2 linked regions of the Actinoalloteichus fjordicus genome follow. The protein of the gene in region 1 interacts with the protein of each later gene in a pairwise test. Links are inferred from orthologs where the notes say so. Each region holds a gene or a part of one and is shown in the gene's direction. Other genes may lie near its edges.

Region 1 (3,039 bases):
TCTGCGGGGCGAGTGAGATCGATCCTGGCCGTAAGCACAACCCTCATCTGGGATTCGGGCACGGGAGTCATCACTGCATCGGTGCGCAGTTGGCGAGAATGGAGCTTCAGGTCGCGTTGGAGACGTTGCTCCGGAGGCTTCCGGGACTGCGACTCGGCGTCGAGGAGGATGCTCTCGAATGGAAGAGCGGGATGCTGGTCCGGGGGCTTCGCAGCCTGCCGGTCGGTTGGTAGGGAGGATCACGTCATGGGTCGCTGGAAGATCGACGTCAATCAGGGTGCGTGCGTCGGTTCGGGGATGTGCACGGGCACCGCGCCGGACCACTTCCGGCTCGACGGTGCTGCGGCCAGTGCCGTCGCCGAGGAGATCGACGCCCACGACGAGGTGATCGACGCGGCGGAGAGCTGCCCCGTCGAGGCGATCCTCGTGCGTGAGGCGGTGGGCGGGAAGGTCCTCGCACCGACGGACTGAGTCTCGGGTCGGCCGCCGCCTGTCAGACCGACGGGTAAGCTGCCCGCTCGTGGCCGAAACGACGGCGGTGAGCTCGGCAGCACGTCCTGCGCGTCGACGCGTCGGTGTGATGGGCGGCACCTTCGACCCGATCCACCACGGTCACCTCGTGGTCGCCAGCGAGGTGCAGGCTCGTTTCGAGCTGGACGAGGTGGTGTTCGTTCCCACCGGCAGGCCGTGGCAGAAGGACGACCAGACGATCAGCGCCGCCGAGGACCGCTATCTGATGACGGTCATCGCGACCGCCTCGAATCCTCGTTTCTCGGTCAGCCGCGTCGACATCGATCGCAGCGGCCCGACCTTCACCGTGGACACGCTCAAGGACCTCCAGCGAGCCCTCCCGGACGCCGATCTCTTCTTCATCACCGGTGCCGACGCCCTGGAGCAGATCCTGTCGTGGCGTCGGGTCGAGGAGCTGTTCGCCCTCGCTCACTTCGTCGGCGTCACCAGACCCGGCTACCAGCTGGTGGACCACCACCTGCCTGCGGGCTCGGTCACCCTGATCGAGGTTCCCGCGATGGCGATCTCCTCCACCGACTGCCGCACACGGGTGGCCGGGGGGATGCCGGTCTGGTACCTGGTGCCCGACGGAGTCGTCCAGTACATCTCCAAACGGAGCCTGTACCAGGGCTGAGACCGCCGTCGCGCGTCGTGGACGGCCGGGCCGTGTCGTCCGTGTTTCTCGGCGCGTCGACGTGCCGTGCCGCACCGGTACGCTCAGGCATTCGAGCGGGCGACGAGTGTGCCCGCCACGGAGGGAGAACTGTGGTTGCGACCGACGAGGCGCGGGAGACGGCGCTCGTCGCCGCCCGTGCGGCGGCGGACAAGAAGGCCCACGAGATCGTGGTGCTGGACGTGTCCGATCAGCTTGTCATCACCGATTGTTTCGTGATCGCCTCGGCCCCCAACGAGCGCCAGGTGTCGGCCATCGTCGACGGCATCGAGGAGAAGCTGCGGGCCGTAGGCGTCAAGCCGGTGCGCCGGGAGGGCGCCCGCGAGGGACGCTGGGTGCTGCTGGACTTCATCGACGTCGTCGTGCACGTCCAGCACGCCGAGGAACGTGCCTTCTACGGGCTGGAGCGGTTGTGGAAGGACTGTCCTCGGGTGCCGTTCGACGGCGGTGATCCGGGTGACACGGCCGGCTCGGGGGCTCAGGACGCCGATGCGGCGGCCAGCGTCGGGGACGACCAGGCGTGAGCCTGTCGCGACTAGTGCTCTGGCGGCACGGCGAGACGGACCACAACGCCACGGGCAGGCTGCAGGGACAGCTCGACACGCACCTCACCGAGAAGGGGCGTGCCCAGGCGCGGCGGGCGGCGCCCGCCCTGGTCCGTTTCGAGCCGGGCGTCGTGGTGACCTCCGATCTGCGGCGCGCCTCGGACACGGCTGCGGCGTTCCACGCCATCACCGGGATCGACACTCGGGTCGACACCCGGCTGCGGGAGACGCACATCGGTGACTGGGAGGGCCTGAGCGGCATCGAGGTCGAGGAGGGCTGGCCCGGCGGTCTGACGCGGTGGCGGGAGGACCCGCAGTGGGGCCCACCCGGCGGCGAGAGCCGGGTTCAGGTTGCGGAACGGTCGGAAGCGGTGGTCGCCGAGCTCGACGCGGAACGCACGGGGACCGCGATGCTGTGTGCGCACGGCGGGCTGATCGTCGCGCTCACCGGCAGGCTGCTCGGCCTGAGTCCGGCGCAGTGGCCGCAGCTCATCGGCATCGGCAACTGCCACTGGACGGTGTTGGAACGGCGGGCGGACGACGGTCTGCGGTGGCGACTGCGTCAGTACAACGCAGGCGTCGTCGAGTGAGTCCGGTGGACTCGGCGAGGGGAACGCTGCTGGTGCTGGGCGACTCCCTCACTTTCCACGGTCCCCGAGGCCCGCACCCGGCCGACGAGCCGGGGTTGTGGCCCAACGTCGCCTCGGCGCGGCTGGGAACGCGCGCCGAACTGGTCGCGGGCCTCGGCTGGACGGCACGGGATGCCTGGTGGGCGTTGACCCGTGACCCGAGGTGTTGGGCCGCGCTGCCGCATGCGCGGGCGGTGGTCCTGGCGGTGGGCAGTATGGACACGCTGCCCTCTCCGCTGCCGACCGTGCTGCGGGAGGGCATGCGCTATCTGCGTCCCGACGGTCTGCGACGTCGCGTCCGCGCGGGTTATCGCCGTCTGCAGCCGGGACTGGCCAGGATGCTCGGCGGGAGGCCGGTGGCGCTGCCGCCCAGGCTGACGGTCCGCTACCTGGAGGACTGCCGAGCCGCGGTCACAGCCCTCCGCCCGGACGTCACCGTGATCGGGATGCTTCCCTCGGTGCATCGGGCCGCCGAGTACGCCGGGGTCCACACCGGTCACGCCCCGGCCGTCGCTGCGGTTCGGACCTGGGGCTCGCGTACCGACACTCCGCTGCTCGACCTGCCCGCGCTGGTGACGGCGCACCTCGCCGCGGGTCTGGGCAATCCCGACGGGATGCACTGGGGCTGGCAGGCCCATCAGGACGTCGGCGTCGCCGTGGCGGAACTGCTGCTCGCGGGCGC
Region 2 (3,003 bases), 2.9 Mb from region 1 along the record:
CGGCTGGAGTCGGCGATGATCGGCGGGCGCCGGTGGCGACGGTCGGACTTCGAGGCGCTGATACGGCATCCGGTGCTCGTGCACCTGGTCCGCAGGCTGGTGTGGCTCGTCGAGCGAGACGGCCGGGTGGTGGCGACCGTACGGGTCGCCGAGGATCGCACGCTGGCCGACGTCCACGACGACGTCGTGGCGATCACGGCGACGCCCGCCGAAGCCGACGGCGTCGCGTCCGTCGGGACTGACTCCGACGGCGAACCGAGCCTGATCGCCGTGCCCGCCGACGTATGCTTCGCGATCGCCCATCCCCTGCACCTCGGTGCGGCGGCTGCCGACTGGGCCGCCGTCTTCGCCGACTACGAGATCACGCAGTCGTTCCAGCAGCTCGGCAGGCCGGTGTACGAGCTGGCCGAGGAGGAGCGGGCGGGCTGGGACCTGTCGCGGTTCGAGGGCAGGCAGGTGCCGACCGGCCGAGTGCGGGCCTTGGAGCGGCGCGGTTGGACCTTGGAGAAGCCCGAGGCGGGGACTCGCGGCTCTCGAACGATCATCTCCTCGACGATCGGTCGGGTCGGCGTGAGTCTCCGGCTCGATCCGGGCTTCCCCATGTTCGACACCCCGGAGCCGGTGCAGGAGCTCAGCAGAGTCTTCGCCTGGGCAGGATCCGGACTGGGCACGGCGGGGAAGCCGACCCTGGGCGATCTCGACCCGATCGAGGCCTCGGAGCTGCTGGGTGCGCTCACCGACCTGACCGCAGTCGCAGGCTGACCTCGGCGGCGCCGCGCCGGCCGCAGCGGTCCACCGCCGATCGGCGGCTGCGGCCGGCAGGCAAGGTCACTCACCGCCGATTCGCCCGACCACATCGACCGACCCGAGAGAGACCCCCGACACCGATGTCCCAGGACAGCCTGCAACGACCGCCCGCCGAGATCCGGCACGCCGACGAACTGACTCGGCTGCGCGCCGAGGACACCAGGCATCGGCCGCCCGGCTGGGCGCTGAGCCTGTCGGCCGCCCGCCGGTTCATCGTGGGCGACGAGCGCGCCCGCATCAGCCGCAAGTTCGTCGGTGACCCCTCGCTGATCGATCGCGCCCTGGTCACACTGGCCACCAGCCGAGGCCTGATGCTGGTCGGCGAGCCGGGCACGGCGAAGTCGCTGCTCTCGGAACTGATCGCGGCCGCGGTCTGCGGCGAGTCCACGCTGACCATCCAGGGCGGCGCGGCCACCACCGAAGACCAGATCAAGTACTCGTGGAACTACGCGATGCTGGTCTCCGACGGCCCGTCGCCCCGGTCGCTGGTGCCCGCGCCGATGCTGCGCGGCATGGCGGAGGGGAAGATCGTCCGCTTCGAGGAGATCACCCGCTGCCCGCTCGAAGTGCAGGACTCGATGTTGTCGCTGCTGTCGGAGCGGGTGGTGGCCGTCCCCGAGCTGCCGGGGGCGGACTCGATGGTCTTCGCGCGGGAGGGTTTCAATGTGATCGCCACCGCGAACACCCGCGACCGGGGCGTCAACGAGATGAGCGCGGCGCTCAAGCGTCGATTCAACTTCGAGACCGTGTTCCCGATCGCTGACCTGCGCACCGAACTGGACCTCGTCGAACGCGAGGCCACGAACCTGCTGCGCCGATCCGGTGTCGAGATCGTGCCCAGCCGGGACGTCCTCGAAGTGCTGGTGACCACCTTCCGCGAGCTGCGCAACGGCAAGACCGCGCAGGGCCAGTCGATGGACCGGCTCTCCACCGTGATGAGCACGGCAGAGGCGGTGTCGGTCGCGCACGCCGTCGGCCTGCGCGGCTGGTTCCTCCGAGGCGAGGAGGGCAACGCCGCCGACGTCGTCGAGTGCCTGGCGGGCACCGCCGCGAAGGACGGCGGCGAGGATCTGGCTCGGCTGCGACGGTACCTGGAGCAGCAGGTGCCGAAGAAGTCCGGCGGCCCGCAGTGGCAGGCGTTGCACGACGCCCGGCACCTGCTGCCCGGCTGATGCCCGCCACCTTCCTCGGGGTCCGCCACCACAGCCCGGCCTGCGCCCGGCTGGTCGCGTCGACCATCGCATCGCTGCGGCCGGCGATCGTGCTGGTGGAGGGGCCTGCCGACGTCAACGACCGGCTCGACGAGCTGCTCCTCGGCCATCAGCTGCCGATCGCGATCTTCAGCTACTACCGGGACGCCCACCGAGCGCAGTCCTCGTGGACGCCGTTCTGCGAGTACTCGCCGGAATGGGTGGCGCTCACCGCCGGTCGCGCACAGGGCGCCGAGGTCCGGTTCATCGACCTGCCCGCATGGCACTCGGCGCTGTCCGACCGCCGCAACCGCTATGCCGACGCCGAGACCCGCTACTCCGCCGTCGTCGACGAGCTGTGCCGCCGGTTCGCCGTCGACAACGTCGACACGCTCTGGGACCACCTCTTCGAGGCCGAGGCCGACGACGGGCTGGCAGACCGGCTGGCGGCCTACTTCGACCTGCTGCGCGGAGAGCCCGCCCTCGGCGCGGCCGCCGACTCGGGCAGCGGTGCTGCCGAGGCGGGCGGAGTGGATGCCGCCCGCATCGCCGAGGCGGGCGAATCGGACACCGCCCGCGAGGCGTACATGGCCGAGTGGGTGCGGGCGGCGGTCGCCGAGGCGGGCGACCGACCGGTGCTGGTGATCACCGGCGGCTTCCATCGGCCCGCGCTGGTCGCCGCCGCCGCGACGCCGGGCACGAGCACCGAGCCGCCGGAGATCCCCCGCCCGGCCTGCGACGCGGTGAGCGGCAGCTACCTGGTGCCGTACTCCTTCACCCGGCTGGACTCCTTCGTGGGCTACGAGGCGGGGATGCCGTCACCGGAGTACTACCAGCGGCTCTGGGAAGACGGCCTGGATCGGGCGGCCGAGACGGCGATGGCGGCGGTGATCGAGCGGCTGCGGAAGCGCAGGCAGCCGGTGTCCACCGCGGACCTGATCGCGGCCAGGGCGGGGGCGGACGGGCTGGCCCGGCTGCGCGGACACCGCTCCCCCACGCGGACCGA

Evidence for each region. Proteins that work in one complex are often made in the same cells at the same time.
Region 2: the proteins of rsfS (region 1) and UA74_RS19985 interact in binary tests that used the Escherichia coli proteins (3 or more experiments, as listed by UniProt). The link is inferred for Actinoalloteichus fjordicus from one-to-one orthologs.

Annotation. Positions count from the first base shown.
Region 1 is NZ_CP016076.1:1,842,235-1,845,273, forward strand. Bases 23-2,991 are described here. They hold rsfS (ribosome silencing factor), read left to right. Parts: upstream 23-1,275; coding sequence 1,276-1,707; downstream 1,708-2,991. Other genes in these bases: UA74_RS08340 (cytochrome P450), read left to right, coding at 23-233; UA74_RS08345 (ferredoxin), read left to right, coding at 247-471; nadD (nicotinate-nucleotide adenylyltransferase), read left to right, coding at 521-1,144; UA74_RS08360 (histidine phosphatase family protein), read left to right, coding at 1,704-2,318; octT (diglucosylglycerate octanoyltransferase), read left to right, coding at 2,324-2,991. In the rest of the region: more of UA74_RS08340, read left to right, coding at 1-22; more of octT, read left to right, coding at 2,992-3,039. UniProt on the Escherichia coli protein: Functions as a ribosomal silencing factor. Interacts with ribosomal protein uL14 (rplN), blocking formation of intersubunit bridge B8.
Region 2 is NZ_CP016076.1:4,710,222-4,713,224, forward strand. Bases 1-2,933 are described here. They hold UA74_RS19985 (ATP-binding protein), read left to right. Parts: upstream 1-887; coding sequence 888-1,979; downstream 1,980-2,933. Other genes in these bases: UA74_RS19980 (DUF4132 domain-containing protein), read left to right, coding at 1-762; UA74_RS19990 (DUF5682 family protein), read left to right, coding at 1,979-2,933. Also shown: more of UA74_RS19990, read left to right, coding at 2,934-3,003.